DNA from 3 places in the Ewingella sp. S1.OA.A_B6 genome. Region 3 is predicted to be linked to each of the others. Evidence: predicted binding sites of a transcription regulator. Region 3 holds the regulator's gene; each other region holds the start of a gene.
What was found. Region 3 encodes LexA, which represses DNA repair genes until DNA is damaged. Its sites were predicted from a motif close to TNCTGTATGTACATACAGNA; they were not measured.
Positions count from the first base shown of each region.

Region 1 (7,965 bases), on a different contig from region 3:
CTTCTCCAAGCCAGGCATTTAGCCCTTCGTCTTCAAGCAGCACATGCAAATCAACCGCTTCCAGTGCTGAAACCATTTCGGCATCGTTGCTGTGGGGCGACGCCATCCGCAGATTTTCACGCAGCGTATTATTGAAAATATGTACCCGCTGGCTGACCACGGTCATCATCTGACGCAGGGTTGATTCCGCATAGTCGGCCAGCGGCTGGCCGTTTAGCCTGATGCTGCCACTGCCGGCATCCCATGCACGGGTCAGCAGTTGTAGCAGCGTGGATTTGCCACAGCCGGTCTTGCCCAGTAAAGCGACGTGCTCGCCCGCATTGATGTGCAGTCCAATGTTCTTTAGTACCGGTAACGGCTGACCCGGATAGGTGAAGTTGAGGCCGTCAATGTGCATCACGGCCTGGTTTTGTACTGAAGCACCCTGTAGCGGGAAGGTGACCCGCGGTGGCTGCTCAATCACCTGACTAACTCGGTTTGCGCTAGCAATGACTTGCCCCAGATGCTGAAAGGCAGCCGCAACCGGCCCAAGCGCTTCAAAGGCGGCCAGCGGCGTGAAGACAAACAGAGCAATCAGTGCACCGGGCTGAGTCAATGAGCCGAAGCCGCCTGCCGCCAGCCACAACATCAACGTTACGGTCAGCCCTGCACAGGCAATGATCATCGCCTGTGAGAGGCCTGAGAGTTTTGCTTGCTGTTGCTGGCGATGCATCCAGTGACGTTCAATGTCATCCAGCATCTGGCGAAATCGTGCCTGTGCCCCAAACACCACCAGTTCTGACTGGCCTTGTAACCAGGCGTTTAATTGTGTGCGGTAGGCTCCGCGCAGGCTGGTTAGTTCGCGGCCAATGGGCTGTCCGGCATGATAAAAAATAATCGGTAACAACAACATAAGCACCATCATTATCGCGCCAAGCGTCAGTGCAAGATTAAGATCCAGAAAGCTCAGTCCGAAGGTGACGACCAGAATAACAACCAGTGCGCTGATCAGCGGAGAGATGACCCGCAGATAAAGATGGTCTAGCGTATCAACATCTGCCACCAGACGGTTAAGCAAATCAGCCTGACGGAAACGGGCAATACCACCCGGTGACAACGGCATGATTTTAGTAAAAGTAAAGACGCGCAGATGAGCGAGAACGCGGAAAGTGGCATCGTGACTGACCAGACGTTCAGCATAGCGCCCGGCAGTACGGAATATCGCTGCACCACGTACACCTGCGGCCGGCAGCATATAGTTGAATGTATATAAACCGGCTAAACCTGCGACTGCCGAAGCGGCAAGGAACCAACCGGACAGGGTCAGCAGCCCGATGCTGGCAAGCAGCGTGACAATCGCCAGAATGATGCCCAACGAGAGTCGCAACCAGTGACGACGGTATAGCGCGAGATAAGGCAGTAGAGTTTTCATGTTTACAGCTCCTGACTGCGCTGGGCCAGCAAGCGGCAGAAAGCGCCGTTTTGCACGATTAACTGTTGATAGCTACCCTGTTCGATCAACTGGCCTTTATCCATCACCCAAACCATATCGTAATGTTCGGTATCTTCTAATTGATGCGTCACGAGAAGGGTAGTTTGTAACGCAGAGGCTTCAGTCAGTGCATGCATCACGCGTTTTTCACTATGAGCATCAAGGCTGGCGGTCGGTTCATCCAACAGCAATAACTGGCAAGGAGATAGCAGGGCGCGAGCCACGGCAACCCGTTGTGCCTGGCCGACCGACAGGCGTGCGGCGCTGTCGCCAAGTGTGGTATCCAGACCTTGCGGTAGCAGGGCTAAAAACTCGCTGACATAGGCGCGCTCAATGGCTGAATGAAGTTGCAGGTCGCTGGCATCAGGTTGATTTAACAAGATGTTGGCACGTAAAGTTTGCTCAGGGAGGTGCGGATTTTGTCCGACCCAGCCAAGCTGCTGACGCCAGTCACTGCTGCGAATATCGTGCAACTCACAGCCGTTAGCCTGTAACGAGCCCCGATAGGGCAAAAAACCCAGCAGCGCGTTGAGCAGTGAGCTTTTCCCCGCGCCGCTCAGGCCAACAATGGCAACACGGGTACCTTCGGGCAGGTCAAAATTAAGAGGCCCGGCCAGTTTTTTGCCCTCAGGTGAACAGACAATCAGATCTTTGGCCGAGAGTGATATTGGCTTCTGGCTATGCCAGCTTTGCGTGCCCTGTCCCTGACTTTCGACTTCTGAACTGAGAAACGTCAGCAGACTTTCTGCGGCACCAACAGCCTGCGCTTTGGCATGGTAAAATGCCCCGAGGTCGCGCAGCGGCTGGAAAAACTCTGGAGCCAGAATCAGTACCAAGAAGCCAGCGAACAGGGTAACCGGTGTACCGTAGCTGCCGAAATTCAGTTCACCCAGAAACGAGAAGCCAAAATAGACTGCGACGACAGCAATGGCGAGGGAAGCAAAGAACTCAAGCACGGCGGAAGATAAAAACGCCAGACGCAGCACGTCCATGGTTCTGGCGCGGAAATGTTCGGTGGATCGACTGATCTGCTCGGTTTCAGCCTGTGCGCGGTGGAACAGGCGCAGGGTATCAAGGCCCCGCAGGCTATCGAGAAAATTGCCGCTGAGGCGGGCGAGAGCAGTAAAGTTACGGCGGTTGGCATCGGCAGCACCCATGCCAACCAGCGCCATAAAGATCGGAATGAGTGGCGCAGTGACCAGAAGGATCATGCCTGCAGCCCAGTTGATCGGGAAGATGCTAACCAGGATGAGTAACGGGATGATCCCCGCCAGAGCGATTTGCGGCAGATAGCGCCCGTAGTAGTCCTGCATCTCTTCGATCTGTTCGAGGATAATGGTTGCCCAACTGCCAGCAGGTTTACCTTGAATCCACGCCGGCCCAAGTCTCTCCAGCCGGTCTAGCACCAGTTTGCGCATCTCCTGACGGATGATCTTTCCGCAGATAAAACCAACCTGTTCACGTAACCAGGTCACGATCGCACGCAGAATAAAAGTCAGGGCCAGCAACAGGAAACTTTGCAACAGGGCTTCGCGCGGCGTGTGTTGAATAATCAGGCTGTGGAGGAGTCCGGCCATGAGCCAGGCTTGAGCAAGGATCAATAAGCCCGAGAGTAAACCGAGCATCATCGACAGGCGTATCCAGCCTTTTGCGAGAGAGCTTTGTTGCTTTAACCAGCGGATCAGTTCTTGTTGTCGTGTTTTGTTCATCAGGCATCAGTCTGTGCAGCAATCCAGATGGGAGGCCGCTCATGTTACATGCTCAGACTAAAAACTGAAAACAATAAGGCGGCAATTAAGCCACCTTACTCATTATCATTTATGTGGATAATCGCTCAGCAGAGTGATTATAAATCCGGAGCTTGAGATAAGCCGTCAAGGTAACGCTCGGCGTCCAGGGCTGCCATACAACCTGTACCCGCAGAAGTGATTGCCTGACGGTAAATATGATCCATCACATCGCCCGCGGCAAAGACGCCAGGAATGCTGGTCTGGGTCGCATTGCCATGAATACCTGATTGCACTTTGATGTAGCCATTTTCCAGCGCCAGTTGACCGTCAAAAATCGCGGTGTTCGGGCTGTGACCAATAGCGATGAATACACCGGCAACGTCCAGTCTGTTCAGCTCATCAGTACGCGCATCGCGCAGGTTTGCTCCGGTTACGCCCATCTGGTCGCCCAGAACCTCATCCAGCGTTTTATGGGTGTGCAGAACAATGTTGCCGCTTTTGACTTTTTCGTTCAGGCGGTCAATGAGAATTTTTTCTGCGCGAAAGCTGTCACGACGGTGGATGAGATGCACTTCTTCAGCGATGTTGGCCAGATACAGTGCTTCTTCGACGGCTGTATTACCACCACCGACCACGGCAACTTTCTGGTTGCGATAGAAAAAACCATCGCAGGTCGCACAGGCCGAAACGCCTTTACCTTTGAAAGCTTCTTCGGATGGCAAACCGATGTAACGCGCGGAAGCACCGGTAGCAATAATCAGCGCATCACAGGTGTACTCTTCGCTGTCACCAAACAAGCGGAACGGGCGGTTTTGTAAATCAACTTTGTTGATATGGTCGAAAATGATTTCAGTATTAAATTTTGCAGCGTGCTCGTGCATACGATCCATCAGAGCAGGACCTGTCAGGCCTTCAGGATCACCAGGCCAGTTTTCAACGTCGGTGGTTGTGGTCAACTGACCGCCTTTTTCCATGCCGGTGATCAGTACCGGGGTCAGATTGGCACGGGCAGCATAAACCGCTGCGGTATAACCGGCAGGGCCTGAGCCTAAAATCAATAATTTACTGTGTTTAATCGTACTCATGAGCAATTCATCTCCGTGGTGGCGCGACTGGCAATGAAACGATTGTAGGGAAAAGCGCGTGGTAAAAAAAGCAAACTCAGATGTTGTTAGCGATTTGTCTGATAGTTTTTACGTTTAAACCCGCGTAAAAGAGAACGGTTGCTTGGCTGTAAGCTAGGTAACTGATTGATGGGCAGAGGAATATGATGCCACCCGCCGTGTTGGCCGGGTCTGTTTTGTTAAATACCCTGTGGCTTTTTTGAGAGAAATTCCGGCTTCTCGCCGGAGTTATCGTGGAAAAGTCATCTCATTGTTTGGTTATTATTGGCCGCAGAAAGATAGCTAAAAAGGGCGCGGTGTCTTTTCAATCTGGCACGTTCTTCTGATTTTGCTTCTTTTACTTTGACAATCCGCTGTGCATTTGCGAAAACATCTGGGGACGAAGAAATTAATCGCCTGCCTGTGACTTGAAATTATACGATCAGCTGCTACCTGACTCGTTTGGGATTCTAAATGGCTGGTTTTTTCTTGCGCAGGATTTAGTGAAAACAGCTTGCTGTATGCAAGCTATTAATTTCACTGCATTATTTTTTCTCGGTATCAGGTCACTGAGTGCGTTTTCTTTTGACAGGGAAGAATGCGCTTATACAGGGTGCTAAAACCTATAACAATCGGGTCTTCGCTTGGGACAAACCCTGACACATTGAAGTTGGCTAGGGTATGGCAGGTGCAGGGAAGGACAGCAGAGAGACAATAATAATGGTAGACAACAAAAAACGTCCGGGAAAAGATCTCGATCGTATTGACCGTAACATCCTCAACGAATTGCAAAAGGATGGCCGGATTTCAAACGTCGAGCTTTCCAAACGTGTAGGATTATCTCCAACGCCGTGCCTGGAGCGCGTTCGTCGTTTAGAACGCCAGGGCTTCATCAACGGTTATACTGCGTTGCTCAATCCACATTATCTGGATGCGTCGCTGCTGGTGTTTGTTGAAATAACACTCAACCGTGGTGCGCCGGATGTGTTTGAGCAATTCAATGCTGCAGTGCAAAAACTTGAAGATATTCAGGAGTGTCATTTGGTTTCTGGGGACTTCGACTATTTGTTGAAAACCCGCGTACCTGATATGTCCGCTTACCGTAAACTGTTAGGAGAGACTTTACTTCGTCTGCCGGGCGTCAACGACACCCGCACCTATGTGGTGATGGAAGAAGTAAAACAAACTAACCGACTGGTCATAAAGACCCGGTAAAGGTTCAGGTGCAAAACCTTATAAAGTTAGCTACACTCCTGTGTATCTATACAGCTCTGGCGCCGAGGCCCGTTCTCGGCGCTATTGTTTTTTCAGCCCACAGGAACCTGGAGAGCCTTTCTTGAGCCAGGAATATACAGAAGATAAAGACGTTACCTTGAAGAAACTCAGCAGTAGCCGCCGTGTATTGGAGGCTGTGCTGGTTGTGGTAGCCGTTTTCGCCGTTTACCTTATCGCGGCATTGGTGAGTTTTAATCCGTCAGATCCAAGCTGGTCGCAGACCGCATGGCATGGGCCTATCCATAATTGGGGTGGGGGAGTTGGGGCCTGGATGGCCGACACCTTATTCTTCGTTTTTGGCGTACTGGCTTATGCTATTCCACCGATCATGCTTAGCCTGTGTTGGGCTGCATTTAGTCAGCGAAATAATCAGGATCATGTCGATTACTTCTCTTTGTCGCTGCGCCTCATCGGGACGCTGGCGCTCATACTCACGTCTTGTGGGTTAGCATCGTTTAACATTGATGACCTCTATTACTTCGCCTCCGGTGGTGTGATCGGCAGTTTGTTGGCTACGGCCATGACGCCGTGGTTTAACAACGTCGGTGCAACGATGGCGCTTCTTTGCATATGGGCCGCAGGCTTAACGCTGTTTACCGGCTGGTCCTGGCTGACGATTGCAGAGAAAATTGGCGGAGTGGTGCTGGGTGTTACCACCTTTATGACCAACCGCTCGCGCCGTGATGACGATGAAGATTATGACGACCGCCATGAACACGACCTTAATGATGTACATGATGATCCGCTTCTTGATAGTGACTATGTGCCTTCAGATGCCGCACGCGCTGTGGCAACCAGCACTTCCGCATTAGCCGTTAATACTGCTTTGGGCGCGGAAGAAGATGATGATGTGTTGTTATCGGTGCCATCTGTTCATGACCCTGTGAATGAGAATACGCAGTCGCCAGCAGGCGTCACTTCCGCTGAGCAAGTCCTGGCAGAAGTCAGTCCATCCTCAGCGGCGGTACATATTCCTGCGCCGGACGCGAATATCGCGCCACCGCCACCGTTATACAGTTTTGAAATCCCACAAGAAACACCTGCTCCACAGCAACCTGCGCCACATTCAGAGTATGACAAGGATGAGCCGCGACTGGGTAACTGGGGTGCGAATGTTGATCCGATCTCTGAGCGCTCTCCGTTTGATTTCAGCACCGCGCAGCGCGACAGCAGCGATGTGAGCAGCGTTGCCGCTACTGCGGCACTGGCGACCGGGCTGGCGCAGGCCGGACAATCGACCTCATCAGCAACCAATACCTTCATGCCAGCGTTTAGCGCCGTCAGTGAGGGTAATTCTCAAATCAAAAAAGGGGTCGGACCTGAATTACCTCGTCCTAATCCAGTGCGTATCCCTACGCGCCGCGAACTGGCGTCTTATGGTATCAAATTGCCTTCCCAGCGAATGGCAGAACAGCAGGAACAGGTGACTGTACAGGCTTCTTCGGCAACGGATAGCGAAGACGATCAGGCGCTGCAGGAAGCGGCACTGAGTCAACAGTTTGCCCAACAGCAAAGCCAGCGTTACAGCGAAGAACTCCCAGACACTGAGCAGGATGAAGACGCTGCACTGCAGGAGGCTGCCCTGCGTCAGGCTTTCTCTGCCCGCGAGCAGAACCGCTATCAGCAGGAGTCGCAGGAGCCAATGGACTCAGTGCCTTATCAAGAGCGAGTATTCTCACCTGCACCGGTTCAGTCAGCTTCTGAGGCTCTGGCCGCTGCGGCAATGAACATCAGTACGCATGATGCATTCACCTTCTCGCCGATGGCGGATTTGGTGGATGACACGCCTTCGGAACCGATGTTTACACTGTCACCACAGAAAGAGGATGAGCCTGAGATCCCGACTTTCGGCCAGTCCGCACACCGTCCTTCTCATGCACCGGTTGAAGCTATTGAGCAGTACGAAGCGCCACAGCAGACGCAGGTTGTTCGGCCGAATATGGACAGCCTGATCCACCCGTTCCTGATGCGTAATGAACAACCGCTGGTCAAACCAACCACGCCGTTACCTTCACTGGATTTGCTGACGTCTCCGCCGGTTGAGTCTGAGCCGGTCGATGAGTTTGCCCTGGAACAGATGGGCAATTTAATCGAAGCTCGTCTCAACGATTACCGTATTAAAGCGGACGTTGTGGGCCGCCAGCCTGGTCCCGTGATCACCCGTTTTGAACTCGATCTGGCACCTGGCGTTAAAGCAGCACGTATTTCCAACCTTTCACGCGACCTGGCTCGATCTTTGTCCGCTGTGGCGGTCCGCATCGTCGAGGTTATACCGGGTAAGCCTTATGTGGGGCTGGAATTACCCAATAAGAAACGTCAGACCGTGTATCTACGGGAAGTGCTGGATTGTCCGAAATTCAAAGACAGCCCTTCACCACTGACCATT
Region 1 covers NZ_JBLJFK010000001.1:1,722,714-1,730,678, reverse strand. Annotated here, with positions in the region: gene cydC (heme ABC transporter ATP-binding protein/permease CydC) at 1-1,411, opposite strand, end outside; gene cydD (heme ABC transporter permease/ATP-binding protein CydD) at 1,414-3,180, opposite strand; gene trxB (thioredoxin-disulfide reductase) at 3,318-4,286, opposite strand; partial or broken gene ACMV8I_RS08090 (hypothetical protein) at 4,568-4,720, opposite strand; gene lrp (leucine-responsive transcriptional regulator Lrp) at 5,025-5,519, shown strand; gene ACMV8I_RS08080 (DNA translocase FtsK 4TM domain-containing protein) at 5,641-7,965, shown strand, end outside.
Region 1: ACMV8I_RS08080 (DNA translocase FtsK 4TM domain-containing protein) is a predicted target of LexA. The motif match lies at 5,556-5,575, and genes of this name have one in related genera.

Region 2 (7,965 bases), on a different contig from region 3:
TGCTGAATACCTGCTGCAGTTTGCCCGCCATCTGATTTACAGCACTGCCATGCCCACCGCGCAGGTCTGTGCATTACAGGCCTGCTTGCGCTGCGTTCAGCATGGCGACGAACTGCGTGATAAACTGGTGGGCAATATTGTCCGTTTCCGTGCGGGGGCCGCCGGTTTGCCTTATCAGCTTACGGTTTCTGCCTCGGCCATTCAGCCGCTGATTGTGGGTGAAAATCAGCCAACCTTGGATCTGGCACAACGGCTACGTGAGCGCGGTGTATGGGTCACTGCGATCCGCCCGCCGACCGTGCCGCTAGGCAGCGCAAGGTTGCGCATTACCCTGACGGCTGCTCATCTGCCCGAAGATATCGATTTTTTGCTGGAGTCCCTTTATGGGTGCAGTCACTGAATTAGTGAACAAACAAGCGGTGGCCGACGCGTTCAGCCGCGCTGCGGTCAGTTACGAAAGCGCGGCACAGTTGCAGCGCGATGTGGGTGAACATCTGATTAGCATGGCGGCAAACACCCATCAGGCCGCCGGTCGCTCTCTGCTCGACGCCGGTTGCGGCACCGGTTATTTCAGCCGACGCTGGCGTGAGATGGGTAAGCAGGTCACCGCACTGGACCTGTCGCAGGGCATGCTGGAGATGGCCCGTGCGCAGGATTCTGCCCATCATTACCTGCCCGGAGACATCGAGCGTTTGCCGCTGGACAATGGCTCATTGGATATCTGCTTCAGTAATCTGGCCGTGCAGTGGTGTAATGCGCTGCCGCGTGCGCTCGAAGAGATGCATCGCGTCACGCGTATCGGCGGGCTGGTGCTATTTTCCACGCTGGCGGAAGGGTCGCTTGGCGAGCTGGCTACGGCCTGGAAAAAAGTAGATGGCCGTCCTCATGTTAATCAGTTCCTGACGCCGGACAAAATCGCCGAAGCCTGCGCGCCTTATCGTCATGACGTGCAGTTCAGCCAGCACACCCTATTGTTCCCGGATGCTATATCGCTGCTGCGCTCCCTGAAAGGCATCGGTGCGACGCATATCAAAAATGGCCGCCTCGGTGGGCTGGGTGGTCGCGAACGTCTGGCGCTGCTGGAGAAGTACTACGTCCGGCAAGACGGCATGCTACCCCTAACCTACCGGTTGGTGTACGGCGTGTTACAGGTGGAAGAACTGATCCCAAGATAAAATCCTGCGTCCCTGACGCTGTCTCTGCGTTAGCTGCGTTTGCTCACCCGAGTCACTGACTGATGTCAGCTCGTCGGGATGAGCTTGCTTGCTGCCTGATACAGCGCCAATGACTTTGGATTCCAGCAATGGTCACAAGAAAATGAAACAAACTTTTTTTATCACCGGTACCGATACCGACGTCGGGAAAACCGTTGCGACGACGGCGTTTTTGCAGGCAGCAGCGCACGCGGGTTTTTCTACTGCGGGATATAAGCCGGTGGCCTCCGGTAGTGAAATGACCGCCGACGGACCGCGTAACAGTGATGCGCAGGCTTTACAGGCCAACAGTTCGGTGCAGCTTAGCTATGACGAAGTGAATCCCTGTACATTCATTGAACCGACTTCCCCACATATTGTCAGCCAACTTGAGCAACGTCCGATTGTGCTTGATATCCTGTCGCAAGGGCTGCGTCATCTCGCACTCAGGGCCGACTGGACAGTAGTTGAAGGGGCGGGAGGTTGGTTTACACCCCTCAATGAACAGCAGACGTTTGCCGACTGGGTGATTGCCGAGCAACTGCCGGTGATTTTAGTGGTGGGAATGCGTTTGGGGTGTATCAACCATGCGATGCTGACCGCAGAGGCCATCACTCACAGCGGTTTACGCCTGGCCGGTTGGATAGCCAATGACATACAGGAAACGGGGAAGCATCATCAGGCCTATCTGGCAACGCTCACGCGTATGCTGCCTGCGCCGCTGCTGGGCGAGATCCCGTTCCTCGGTGCGGATACCGGCGGTGATATCGGGCAATATCTCAACCTGGATTGCCTCAAACCGTGAGATGATCTTTTACCAACCCCTCATTGAGTTCCGCCAGCGTACCCTGCGCCACGTTGCGTCCGCCGTCGAGCAAGCAGAAACGGTCTGCTACGGTGCGGATAAACGGCAGTTGGTGCCCGACCAGCAACAGGGTCAGGCTAAGATCCCGATTCAGACGGTGAATGATATTGCCCATGCTCGCCGACATTGCCGGGCTGGCATGCTCGGTTGGCTCGTCGAGGATCAGCAGCTCAGGTTCCAGCACCAGCGCCCGGCCGATCGCCAATTGCTGCTGCTGGTTTTCGTCCAGTTCTCCCGCCTTACGTGCTCCCATCTCTTTTAATAACGGAAACAGCTCATATACCTGCTCAGGAACGCGGCGGGTCTTGTTGCGCCCGGCCATCATGGCGATTTGCAGATTTTCATCCACACTCATTTGCGAAAAGATCTGACGGCCCTGAGGTACATAACCAATGCCCATCTGCGCGCGAGTTTCCACCGGCAGATTCAATAAACTTTGCGGCTCCTCATTGGCTGACTGCCAGGAAATGGTGCCGCTTTTAACCGGCAGGTGACCCATGATGCAGTTAATGAGCGTGGTTTTACCGACGCCATTGCGTCCGATAAGACAGGTACACTGCCCGCGATATAGTTCCAGATTGATATCCCACAGAATATGATTCTGGCCATAGTATTGATTCACCGATTTAACGCTTAACATCAGAATTTCCTTCCTTATTCCTTCTTTCACTGGCCCTTTATCGGCGGTGACGTTGGGATTGATGAATATAAATTGACGACCGTTGTCATATTTCTGACATTGACATTGACTTTGTGCTGTTAAGCCAGTTCTGAGACTGTGGGAGATCTAGCAACTCTCAGGCCAAGTTTAGGTATAACCCTCCTAAAGAGTAAGTTGCGTGAATGCAAACGGCCAGACGGTCAGCGCAGGAAAAAATGTTAATAATCCGAACTGAGCCGGACAGATATCAGATCGTTTAGTGCACTTTTCCAGTGCTGCAAGACGGTTGATTTGGTGCAATGCATTAGCGTGGTTAAGCTAAAAGATCCTCATGGGATGCACTTTTTCATTTTGCAATAACAATGGCACAGGATATCTAGGCAAAATCTGTATATATAAAGCAGTAAAAATGGCTAAAAATAACTAAAAAACATCTCAGAGACGTTGAGGAAGATGAAAGGACGATTTTTGGCAGGTCCCGCTGTAAGCGGCGTGATGTGAGTTATCCACCATTCCTGTGGATAACCATGTGCATGAGCGGCGGGAAAGTTGCTTCAGGCGAGTCAGGACGCGGGTTGCGCTCAGTTTGACTGGAATCTCGGCTTTTTATATAAAGTGTTATTTTTCAATAAATTAAATAAAATCAAGCTTTGTCAAATCGCTGCATCCCGACCGTGTCAATTTTCATCAGCCTGTTGTCAGAACGTTAAATTGCGCAAATACCTGGGGATAAATGTTCTGGGATGGGGAGAAAGAGGACGATCATAAAACCTAAAAAAGTGCAGAGTGGCAATATTTCAAAAGCAAGGATGACAGTGGCTTAAAAAATGCGCGGAATTTAATCATTGGAAGCTGGTTTTATATCCAGTATTATATGGCTGGCAAAAATCGCGGAGTCTTCCATACTGAATCTCCTTAGCCGGTGTTGTGTGTTCCTTCTCTTCAGCCAGGTAGCCCGTCAATGAGTAAAGCATTCAAACTACATTCCGATTTTAAACCGTCAGGCGATCAGCCTGAGGCTATACGTGCGCTGGAAGAGGGCCTTGAGAACGGGCTTGCGCACCAAACCTTGCTGGGTGTAACCGGTTCAGGGAAAACGTTTACCATCGCCAATGTGATTGCTGACCTCAACCGACCCACTATGGTTCTGGCACCGAACAAGACCCTGGCCGCGCAGCTTTATGGCGAGATGAAAGAGTTTTTCCCGGATAATGCCGTTGAATATTTTGTCTCTTATTATGATTACTATCAGCCAGAAGCTTATGTACCTAGTTCTGATACATTTATTGAAAAAGACGCCTCGATAAACGAACACATCGAGCAAATGCGTCTTTCTGCTACTAAAGCGTTGCTGGAACGCCGCGATGTGATCGTTGTGGCCTCAGTTTCTGCTATTTACGGTTTGGGCGATCCGGACCTTTATCTGAAGATGATGTTGCACCTGACCAAGGGCATGATCATCGACCAGCGCGCCATCCTGCGTCGCCTGGCGGAGCTACAATATGCCCGCAACGATCAGGCTTTCCAGCGCAGTACTTTCCGCGTGCGTGGTGAAGTGATCGATGTCTTCCCGGCAGAGTCTGACGATCTGGCGCTGCGTATTGAGCTGTTTGATCAAGAAGTAGAGCGCCTCTCGCTGTTTGATCCGCTGACAGGCCAGGTACAGCACGAAATTCCACGTTTCACCATCTATCCCAAAACACACTATGTGACGCCGCGCGAACGCATCGTGCAGGCAATAGAAGAGATCAAAGTTGAACTGGCTGACCGGCGTAAAAATTTGCTCGAAAGCAACAAACTGCTGGAGGAACAGCGCATCAGTCAGCGTACCCAGTTTGATCTGGAGATGATGAACGAGTTGGGTTACTGCTCAGGCATTGAAAACTACTCGCGCTATCTCTCAGGGCGTGGGCCGGGTGAGCCACCGCCGACGTTGTTTGACTATTTGCCGGCTGACGGCCTGCTGATTGTCGATGAGTCTCACGTCACTATTCCGCAAATTGGCGGCATGTACAAAGGTGACCGTTCGCGCAAAGAGACGCTGGTGGAGTACGGTTTCCGCCTGCCTTCGGCGCTAGACAACCGGCCGATGCGGTTTGAAGAGTTCGAATCCGCCGCGCCGCAAAGTATTTATGTCTCAGCCACACCTGGCACCTATGAGATGGAGAAGTCGGGCGACGATGTGGTTGAACAACTGGTGCGTCCGACCGGGTTGCTTGATCCGCTGATTGAAGTACGTCCGGTCGGTACGCAGGTCGACGATCTGTTGTCGGAGATCCGCAAACGCGTCGAAGTTAACGAACGTGTGCTGGTCACCACGCTCACCAAGCGTATGGCTGAGGATTTGACCGAGTATCTGGAAGAACACGGCGAGAAGGTGCGTTACCTGCACTCTGATATCGATACTGTCGAGCGTGTGGAGATCATCCGCGACTTACGTCTCGGTGAATTCGACGTGTTGGTAGGCATCAACTTACTGCGTGAAGGGTTGGATATGCCGGAAGTATCGCTGGTGGCGATCCTTGATGCAGACAAAGAGGGCTTCCTGCGCTCCGAGCGCTCGCTGATTCAGACTATCGGCCGTGCAGCGCGTAACCTAAACGGCAAGGCCATTCTGTATGGCGACAGAATTACCAAGTCGATGGCGAAAGCCATTGACGAAACTGAGCGTCGCCGCGCCAAACAGGAAGCTTATAACATTGAGCACGGCATCACGCCGACCGGGCTGAACAAGAAGATTTCCGACATCTTGCAACTGGGTCAGCCTAAGACCAAGAAAAATAAAGATAAACGCGATGCTGCGGCGTCTGAAACCGTCAAATTGCTCACGCCAAAAGCGTTGGACCAGCGCATTAAAGAGCTTGAAAGTAAGATGTACGCCCACGCACAGAATCTGGAGTTTGAGGAAGCGGCCAATACGCGCGATGAGTTGCATGCGTTGAGAGCGCAATTTATCGCTCTCTCCTAATGCTCGTCATCCTTCAAGCCACAGCGGCGTTGGCTTCCCTTGCTCGCCCGAGTCACTGACTCATGTCAGTTCATCGGGGCTTGCTCGGTTGCCGCCTTGCTGCGGCTCGAATGATTTAGCGCATTGGCCTGGTAAAATACTTGTACCGTTGGGTAAACCTGATTAAGGTATGCGCCAGCAAAAATTCAGGACAAGACAATGACAACACAGCCACCGAAAGATCCCCTGCATGGCCTCACGCTGGAAGCGCTGCTGACCGCGCTGGTCGATAACTTTGGCTGGCCTGCGCTGGCTGCGCTGGTGAATATCAATTGTTTCAAAAGTGACCCGAGCATTAAGTCCAGCCTGAAGTTTCTGCGCCGTACGCCGTGGGCACGCAAAGAAGTGGAAACGCTGTATCTGGATTTTGTTGAAGGCCATCTGCGCCCGGATACTATGGTCCGCAGTAAACGTCGCACGCCGCTATCCGAGCAGAAACCGCAACAACCTAAAGTCAGCACCGCCAAACCCGCAGCGGATAGCCCGTGGAATAACCATCCGTTGACCAAAAAACCTTAAGTCATCCGCTGTAGCGCCTCTTCCAGCGCTTTGCGTAGCAGCTCGCGGTCGTGACGGTAGGGAATATCGCTGGCCTCGAGCGTGGTTTGCACGATCAGTCTTTCACCGGCATCATCGATATTCACTTTAGGCCCGACGATAGCGGCATCAACGGCGCGTAGCCCGATCTGCTGTTCAATCAGCGACAGCTTGTCGTGCAGCGTCAGAGACGCGGCTGCTACGCTCAACTCTTTCCCCAGATTGCCGATGTAAACAATGTGCGCCCGGCTGCGGCGCAGTGCTTGCGTCAAATCTTTCATCAGCAGCAGTGGCATCAGGCTGGTGTAGAAACTGCCGGGGCCGATCAGCACCAGGTCGGCTTCCTTGATGGCGAGGATTGCTTCGCGGGTCGCCATGACCTGCGGTATCAACTTCAGCTCGCGCGGGATTTGTGCCAGCTTATCCACATTCACTTCGCCATGAACCCACTCGCCGTTGGCATCCAGCGCCGCCAGATCGACCGGCTGTTCTGACATCGGGATCAGTTCGGCGTCAACTTTCAGCAGGCTGCGAACCAGATTAATGGCTTCCAGCGGGCGCACGCTAAGATGATCAAGAGCACGTAGCATCAGGTTGCCGAGATTGTGCCCAGCGAGTTCACCCTGGCCACTGAAGCGGTACTCAAACATTGCCGACGCGACGCTCGGCTCCGTGATCAACTGGTTAAGACAGTTGCGTGTATCGCCCCAGGCGATGCCGCCTTCGGAACTGCGGATGCGACCGGTTGAGCCGCCATTGTCGGTGGTGGTGACGATACCGGTCAGGCGTGAACCGAGAGTGGAGAGGGCGGACATCACCCGGCCCAGCCCATGTCCTCCGCCTAATGCCACCACGCGGTCGAGGTCGGCTAACGTGCGATTGCGCATAAATTTCCTTGTACCCATCATACTTCGAACCACAGATATATTGGCTGCTCGCCGTCGCCTTCCTGCAATTCGAATTACTTTGGTATTAATTAAATGATTTTGGGTATTAATTCATCTTGGATATTAACTAATAGTTATATCTTGGGATTTTACCTAATTATGCAACAAGATGTTATCTCTCAGATGCCTGAAAATATGCAGAATCACTGATAAAAAAAACGGGTTTATGCTGCGAACTGCTGCGTGACGGAGGCTAAAAATCGTTATATATCAAATTTCATAACGAAAACCGCCTTGTTGATATGCCTTTTACGGCGTTAGAATGACCACTGTAACCCGTGTTTTTTCGCTGGCAATGGCCGCCGAAAAAATCAAACTCCTAGCCCTGAAGCCTAAGTCGTTTTTCCACTGCGGATAGTGTTAATCATCTCGCCCTGAAAAACGATAAGGTTTCCTGGCCGTGGCTTAGCCACCAGGGTGCGAGGCAGAAATGCCTGCATCTCCCGTATTTGGAAAGGTGTTAAGGTGCTTCAACTGACCGATGCTTTTGCTCGCAAGTTTTATTACTTGCGGCTGTCTATTACTGACGTGTGCAACTTTCGTTGCACCTATTGCCTGCCTGACGGTTACAAACCGCATGGGCACAGCAATAAAAGTTTTTTGTCTCTGGACGAAATTCGTCGCATTAGCCGCGCGTTCGCTTATTTAGGAACGGAAAAAGTGCGTCTTACCGGCGGAGAACCCTCGTTGCGCCGCGATTTTTGCGACATCATCGCTGCTGTGCGTGAAAACCCCACCATCAAAACGCTGGCCGT
Region 2 covers NZ_JBLJFK010000001.1:165,413-173,377, forward strand. Annotated here, with positions in the region: gene bioF (8-amino-7-oxononanoate synthase) at 1-400, shown strand, start outside; gene bioC (malonyl-ACP O-methyltransferase BioC) at 384-1,175, shown strand; gene bioD (dethiobiotin synthase) at 1,318-1,998, shown strand; gene ACMV8I_RS00830 (ABC transporter ATP-binding protein) at 1,988-2,698, opposite strand; gene uvrB (excinuclease ABC subunit UvrB) at 3,681-5,687, shown strand; gene ACMV8I_RS00840 (VF530 family DNA-binding protein) at 5,886-6,245, shown strand; gene yvcK (uridine diphosphate-N-acetylglucosamine-binding protein YvcK) at 6,242-7,150, opposite strand; molybdenum cofactor riboswitch at 7,515-7,686, shown strand; gene moaA (GTP 3',8-cyclase MoaA) at 7,676-7,965, shown strand, end outside.
Region 2: uvrB (excinuclease ABC subunit UvrB) is a predicted target of LexA. The motif match lies at 3,570-3,589, and genes of this name have one in related genera.

Region 3 (7,965 bases):
TTGCGGCGCCAAATGGCGCACCCGTTGCAGATTATGTCGCAGAGCGCGGCAATCAATAACCGCCGTAGCCGCTTTCATGTCTATTCCTTAGTCTTCATCATATTGCGGGCCGCCGTAGTTATCGAAACGGGAGAACTGGCCATTGAAGGTTAATCTCACCGTGCCAATCGGGCCATTACGCTGCTTGCCCAGAATGATCTGCGCAATGCCTTTCTCTTCGCTGTTATCGTGGTACACCTCGTCACGATAGATGAACATAATCAAGTCGGCATCCTGCTCGATAGAGCCAGATTCACGTAAGTCGGAGTTCACCGGACGTTTATCAGCACGCTGCTCCAGACTTCGGTTAAGCTGCGACAACGCGACGACCGGGACCTGTAGCTCTTTCGCCAGTGCCTTAAGCGAACGGGAGATTTCAGCGATTTCCAGCGTACGGTTATCCGACAAGGCCGGCACGCGCATCAATTGCAGGTAGTCGATCATGATCAGACTCAGCCCGCCGTGCTCACGGAAAATACGCCGTGCACGCGAACGCACTTCGGTGGGTGTCAGGCCGGAAGAGTCATCGATATACATGTTCCGTTTCTCCAGCAAAATACCCATCGTGCTGGAGATACGCGCCCAATCTTCGTCATCGAGCTGCCCAGTACGGATTTTGGTCTGATCCACGCGAGACATGGACGCCAGCATACGCATCATGATCTGGTCACCGGGCATTTCGAGGCTGAAAATCAGCACCGGTTTTTCCTGCATCATCGCCGCATTTTCACAAATGTTCATTGCGAAGGTGGTTTTACCCATCGACGGACGCGCGGCTATGATAATTAAGTCGGATTTCTGCAAGCCTGCAGTTTTTTTATTCAGATCGGCATAGCCGGTGTCTACCCCAGTCACACCATCATGCGGGCGTTGGAATAGTTCCTCAATGCGCGAAACGGTGCTTTCTAAAATACGGTCAATACTTTTCGGACCTTCATCTTTACTGGCACGGCTTTCTGCAATCTGAAAAACGCGAGATTCAGCCAGATCCAGCAGATCTTCACTGCTGCGGCCCTGCGGGTCATAACCGGCATCGGCGATTTCATTAGCCACCGAAATCATTTCGCGCACTACAGCACGTTCACGAACGATATCAGCGTAAGCACCAATGTTCGCGGCACTTGGGGTGTTTTTCGATAACTCTGCCAGATAAGCGAATCCACCCACGGAGTCTAAATCGCCCTTTTGTTCCAGGGATTCAGACAAGGTGATCAGGTCAATAGGCTTGCTCATTTCCAGCAGGCGCTGCATTTCGGTAAAAATCAGACGGTGTGGACGGCTAAAGAAGTCATTACTGACCACGCGTTCCGCTACGTTATCCCAGCGTTCATTGTCCAGCATCAGCCCGCCCAGAACGGATTGCTCAGCCTCCAGCGAGTGCGGCGGAAGCTTGAGGCCTTCCATCTGGCGATCGCGGTTTTCGTTCTGTTGATTGGTCGGTTTTTTTGCTGCCATCAGTCGATTAATTCCTGGTCTAAGAGCCTGTTTTCAGAACATGCAATGGAAATGGGTTATCAAAACGGGACACATGATAACGCGTCAGTATACGCAATTATATTTCCTTGTGATGCCTCATTTCCAATTGGTCTTAGCAGCGCTGGATTGTCTCAATTAAATAGCCTAGGGTTACCAACAGACCCGATAACGAGGAAGCAAAATGGCTAAGCGCATTCAATTTTCCACCACTGGTGGACCTGAAGTTTTGCAATATGTCAGTTTTCAACCGCAAGACCCCGCAGCAGGCGAAGTACAAGTCGAGAATAAAGCAATAGGGATAAATTATATTGATACCTATATGCGCAGCGGTTTATATCCAACGGCCTCGCTACCTTCAGGTTTAGGGACTGAGGCGGCAGGTGTAGTGAGTAAAATCGGCAGTGCAGTGACGGGCATTAAGGTCGGGGATCGCGTGGTGTATGCGCAGTCCGCGCTCGGCGCATACAGCGAAATTCACAACGTGCCGCAGGAGAAGATCGCACTGTTGCCCAATGCCATCAGCTTTGAACAGGCTGCAGCCTCCTTTCTAAAGGGCCTGACAGTCTATTATCTGCTACGTTTGACACACAACATTAAGGCGGGCGAAACCTTTCTGTTCCATGCCGCCGCCGGTGGCGTCGGGCTGATTGCCTGCCAGTGGGCCAAAGCGCTGGGTGCCAATCTCATCGGCACCGTCGGCTCGGACGAGAAAGCCGAGCGGGCCAAGCAGGCTGGCGCGTGGGCGACTATCAATTATCAGAAAGAGGATATCGTGGCACGCGTTAAAGAACTTACCGGCGGAGAGAAAGTCGGGCTGGTGTACGATTCCGTCGGCAAAGATACCTTTGAACGCTCTCTCGATAGTCTGAAGCCGCGCGGATTGCTGGTCAGTTTCGGTAATGCTTCCGGTCCGGTGGAAGGCGTCAATTTAGGCGTTCTCACGCAGAAAGGCTCGCTGTACGTTACTCGTCCGTCGCTGAATGCTTACATTACCACCCGCGAAGAATTGAAAACCGCCAGTGATGAGCTGTTCTCTATGATCGCCAGCGGTGCGATCAAAGTAGACGTTAGCGAAGCACAAAAATTTCCGCTGTCAGAAGCCAGGCGCGCTCATGAAACGCTGGAAAGTCGTTCCACGCAGGGTTCAAGCCTTCTGATTCCGGGTAAGTAAGATATCGACGACTGCTGTATCCCCAAAGTAATTGGTGCTTCAGCAAGGCGGCAAGTGAAGAGCCCGATGAGCTTACATAAGTAAGTGATTCAGGCGACTGAACGCAGCTAACGCCGCTGAGGGACCAGTACTAAGGGGATGCAAAAAGGGCCTCCACATAGATGGAAGCCCTTTTATGCTGTCTGTCTCAGACGACCTCTGATTCAAGACGGGTACTGCTGTAGGGTACTGCAAGGTAAACCCAAAGGGCGTTGTCACTTCGGCGACTATTGTATGCCTCATCAGGCTTGATGAATTCAGCGTTGCGGTCTGTAACCACGTATGAAATTCATCCTAACAGCCACCCATGTTAAAAAATATGATAAATGCAGTTTTACCGCACATTCTGATCCAGCTTGTGACTGCTAGCACATAAGTAAAAGTTATAGATGTAACAATTACATTCCAATGTGCTCAAAAGCATCCCATTAACCATTTTAATTTCATGATGTTATGAAAACATTTTTTTAAACCCATGATTAAGGCAGGCGACGGCGACGATATTTCGGCTCATCCGGCTTAATAAACTTCCGGTAAACCCAGACGACAAGCACGGCAAAAACCAACCAAGGTAACATTTTTATAACAATTGCCAAGAATCCACCTAACATCATCAGAGCAAACGCCACGATCAGTGCCGCGATCATCCCCAGCAATGAAATACCGGTCAGCATCAGCATAAAGAAGAAACCAAGCACGAAGAGAATTTCCAGCATCGTATGCTCCTTACAAACAGCGAGAAGACGGAATCAGCCTGACAAGTGCCATCTGAAGTCCAGATAATATTACAAGAAACATGCCAGAGTGACAGGAAGTGTAAGATTATGAAATATATATAAAAATATAACCACGCGGGAAATAGACCGGTGGTCACGTAGTAACTCAGACTAACTTTTAGTGATTTTCACCACTTCCCTCAGGCCTGAATCAGCGCCCTTTGTGGCTGGGTGACACATTGCAACGCCTGTTCAACCACATCGACACCCGCTCCAGGCTTATGGGCGTTTTCGCTGAGATGACGACGCCACTGGCGCGCGCCCGGCACGCTCTGGAAGATGCCCAGAATATGGCGGGTTATATGCCCGAGATAGGTACCTTTCGTCAGTTCCGCTTCAATGTAAGGATACATAGCGCGGATGATGTCCGGCGCGGTGCGCGATGGGACATCCATGCCAAACAGTTCACGATCCACGTTAATTAGCATGACCGGATTCTGATAGGCTTCACGGCCGACCATGACACCATCCATGAATTGCAGATGCGTTTTGGCTTCTTCCAGCGTCTTAATGCCGCCGTTAATTGCCATGGTAAGCTGCGGGAAATCTTTTTTCAGCTGATAAACACGCGAGTGATCCAGCGGCGGGATCTCACGGTTCTCTTTCGGGCTGAGGCCGGACAACCAAGCTTTACGCGCATGAATAATAAAGGTTTCACAGCCGCCGTTTTCAGCCACCTGCTGCACAAAATCGCAGAGAAATTCATAGCTGTCTTGTTCGTCAATACCGATGCGGGTTTTGACGGTGACCGGAATAGACACGGTGTCGCGCATAGCTTTAATACAGTCCGCAACCAGCGAGGGCTGCGCCATCAGGCAGGCACCGAACATGCCATTTTGTACGCGGTCAGAGGGGCAACCGACGTTGAGGTTGATCTCATCATAGCCGCGCTCTTCGGCGAGCTTAGCGCACCGCGCCAGATCGGCAGGGTTACTGCCACCCAGTTGCAGCGCCACCGGATGCTCGGCATCACCAAAACCAAGGTAGTCACCTTTACCGTGGATGATCGCCCCAGTGGTGACCATTTCGGTGTATAGCAGCGCCTGGCTGGTCATCAGCCGATGAAAATGGCGACAATGACGATCGGTCCAATCGAGCATCGGCGCGACGGAAAAACGTTGCGCAGTGAGTGGCATTACATGAGTTTTGGGATTTTGATTTTCTGACATCGACCTGAAATTCGCTGAAGAAAGTGTGCGGGACGTTCCTCTCAGCATGATGGCCGAAAAGACGTTAATCGCTGATTATATCACAGAACAAAGATTCAGCACCCTGCCTCGCCAGCCCCCTTAACTAGCGGACAACCGACGCGCGCCAGACGATGACAAACAGAAGGGCGGCGCATAATTCGTCGATTACACCGAAGCATGATAAAATCCGTCCTTGCCTTGTTCAAAGCGTGCAACCCAGTAGCGTACTCAGAGAGCCTTTATGACCCTGACCAACCCAGATCAATTACTTGCACAGGCTGAAAAGCTTTGTGTGCAACGAAATGTACGCCTGACGCCACAGCGCCTTGAAGTGCTGCGTCTGTTGACGCAACAGCCCGGTGCTATCAGTGCTTACGATCTGCTGGATTTACTGCGCGTGAGCGAACCCCAGGCAAAACCGCCGACAGTTTATCGGGCGCTGGATTTTCTGCTGGAACAGGGGTTTATTCATCGTGTGGAATCGGCCAACAGTTATGTCCTGTGCCACCATTTTGAAGAACCCAGCCACACTTCTGCACTGTTTATCTGTGACCGCTGCGGGTTGGTGACTGAGAAAACAACGGATGGCATCGAAGAGCGGCTGGCAAAACTGGCCGCGGACTCAGGGTTTGAGCTGCGCCATTCCGTAGTTGAAGCCCACGGCATGTGCGGCGAGTGTAGCGTTGTTGAGCAATGCAACAGCCAAGATCACTGCGAACATGACCACAGTATCGTGACTAAAAAACGCTAATGTATTGATGCTTAAAAGATGGGTATTTGAAATAGCGCGGGCACTGAGCAATTAAGGTGGGTACGTCCCTGTACCATCAATCCTGAATGCATTCCCGGGTAGGAGCAGCATATTTCTCAGGATGCATCACTGATACATAACTAATGCGCAAGGGGAATTGCGACTTACCAGTGATATTTATTATCTGTTTCCCAGGACTTGAGTTCTTTCTCGGCTTCTTCTTTCCGATAGCCGTAACGCTCCTGGATTTTACCAACCAACTGATCACGTTTCCCTTCCACCACCGTCAGGTCATCATCAGTCAGCTTGCCCCATTTTTCTTTCACTTTGCCTTTAAACTGCTTCCAGTTACCTTCGGTTTGGTCCTTATTCATAACAAGTTCTCCTATTACCTTGGGTTAGGTTGTCGTGCTTTGTTGAACACGTTAAGTGCTTACCACATGAATAAGAGTAGTTGATAATTTGGCTTTTACGTCAGATAACAGCGATACCCACCATGATTAGGATTATTCCTGAGTGGTAAGTAACGATAACAACTAAAGATTTACTCTGCGGCGGTAGAGGAAAATAGTTTACCGCCGACTGAAATTAGAGATGGATACTAGCCGTGCATATTAGATCCAGTCACCGTTACGGATAACGCCGACGGCAAGGCCTTCAATGCTGAAGCTCTGCTCCCGTAGATCAACAACTATAGGCTCAAAATCGCTGTTTTCGGGCAGAAGCTGGACAATGCTGCCCTGCTTTTTCAGACGTTTAACAGTCACTTCATCGTCAATACGTGCGACAACAACCTGACCATTTCGCACGTCCTGCGTTTTATGCACCGCCAGTAAATCACCGTCGAGAATACCAATGTCGCGCATCGACATACCGCTAACGCGCAGCAGGAAATCAGCACTTGGTTTAAACATTGCGGGATCGACCTGATAATGCCCTTCAATATGTTGCTGTGCCAGCAGAGGTTCACCGGCGGCAACGCGACCAATTAATGGCAAACCTTCTTCTTCTTCCATTAACAGGCGAATACCACGCGACGCACCGGAAACAATCTCAATGACGCCTTTGCGTTGCAGTGCTTTAAGATGCTCTTCCGCTGCATTTGGTGAGCGAAAACCCAGACGAGCGGCGATCTCAGCACGGGTTGGTGGCATACCTGTGGTGGCGATATGATCGCGAATGAGGTCGTAAACCTCTTGTTGTCTGACTGTTAAAGCTTTCATCCCGCCCCCTGATTGTTTATACAGTATTGCTGTGAGTATATACAGGTACTCTCTGAATGAAAACCTAAGAGTGAATAAAAACAGATGCTAAGGTGAAATATGGAATCTTTATTCCAATTTAGAACCAATGCGGCCAAAACACGCTGACCCAGGTGAAAACCGCCAGTATAATAGTCAGCAAAACTGCCGCAGAGCCAATGTCTTTGGCGCGCCCCGACAGCACGTGAAATTCGGGGCCGATACGGTCAATAGCACATTCCACGGCGCTATTTAATAATTCGACGATGATCACCAGCCCCAGAACTCCCACTAGAAGGATGCGTTCAACGCTGGTTACATCAAGGAAAAATGACAATATGATGAAGGGAAACACGCCGATCACTTCCTGGCGAAAAGCCGCTTCGTTTTTCCATGCCGAGCTTAAACCTTTGAGCGAAAAGCCTGCGGCCTTCACGATACGGGTAAACCCGGTAGATTCATTTTTCATGTGTTATTCGTCTTAACGGAAAGGTTGCGGCATTTTATACTTAAAAGCTTCCAGGTTGCAGCAGAGAGGCAACGGAATGACTCCCTATAAGCTTACCAGGAAGTCATTTAGATGAGCGAACCAACACAGCGGCAGCTTGGGGATTATAGAGTATCACCACAGACCCCATACTCACTTTCTGGTATCCTTGCGACGAATTGCTAACAAAGAGGCTTCACGTTTTTATGTCAGGTTGGCGTAGACTTTATTATACCTTATTGAATTTACCGCTAAAATTGCTGGTAAAGAGCAAGGTCATTCCGACAGATCCGGTTACCGAGTTGCGCTTAGATCCCACTCGGCCGATCCTGTATGTTTTGCCTTATCATTCGAAGACAGATTTACTGACCTTACGCACCCAGTGCCTGGCGCAGAATCTGCCTGATCCCCTTATTCCATTGGAAATTGACGGCATACAGCTGCCTAGTCACGTTTTTATCGCTGAAGGACCGCGTGTGTTTACCTATTACACACCGAAACTTGAGTCGATAAAACTGTTCCATGACTATCTGGACTTACATCGCAGTAACCCACTGCTGGACATCCAAATGTTACCTGTATCAGTAATGTTTGGCCGTGCGCCGGGTCGGGAAGGACAAGAAACCCCACATCTGCGCGTGCTGAACGGCGTGCAAAAGTTCTTTGCAGTGCTGTGGCTGGGCCGTGACAGTTTCGTGCGCTTCTCCAATACGGTGTCGTTACGCTATATGGCAACCGAGCACGGTACTGATAAAATTATCGCCCAGAAACTGGCTCGGGTAGCGCGTATGCACT
Region 3 covers NZ_JBLJFK010000005.1:28,247-36,211, reverse strand. Annotated here, with positions in the region: gene alr (alanine racemase) at 1-78, opposite strand, end outside; gene dnaB (replicative DNA helicase) at 88-1,494, opposite strand; gene ACMV8I_RS12540 (quinone oxidoreductase) at 1,697-2,686, shown strand; gene pspG (envelope stress response protein PspG) at 3,205-3,441, opposite strand; gene dusA (tRNA dihydrouridine(20/20a) synthase DusA) at 3,642-4,637, opposite strand; gene zur (zinc uptake transcriptional repressor Zur) at 4,933-5,442, shown strand; gene ACMV8I_RS12520 (CsbD family protein) at 5,607-5,816, opposite strand; gene lexA (transcriptional repressor LexA) at 6,057-6,665, opposite strand; gene ACMV8I_RS12510 (diacylglycerol kinase) at 6,784-7,152, opposite strand; gene plsB (glycerol-3-phosphate 1-O-acyltransferase PlsB) at 7,377-7,965, shown strand, end outside.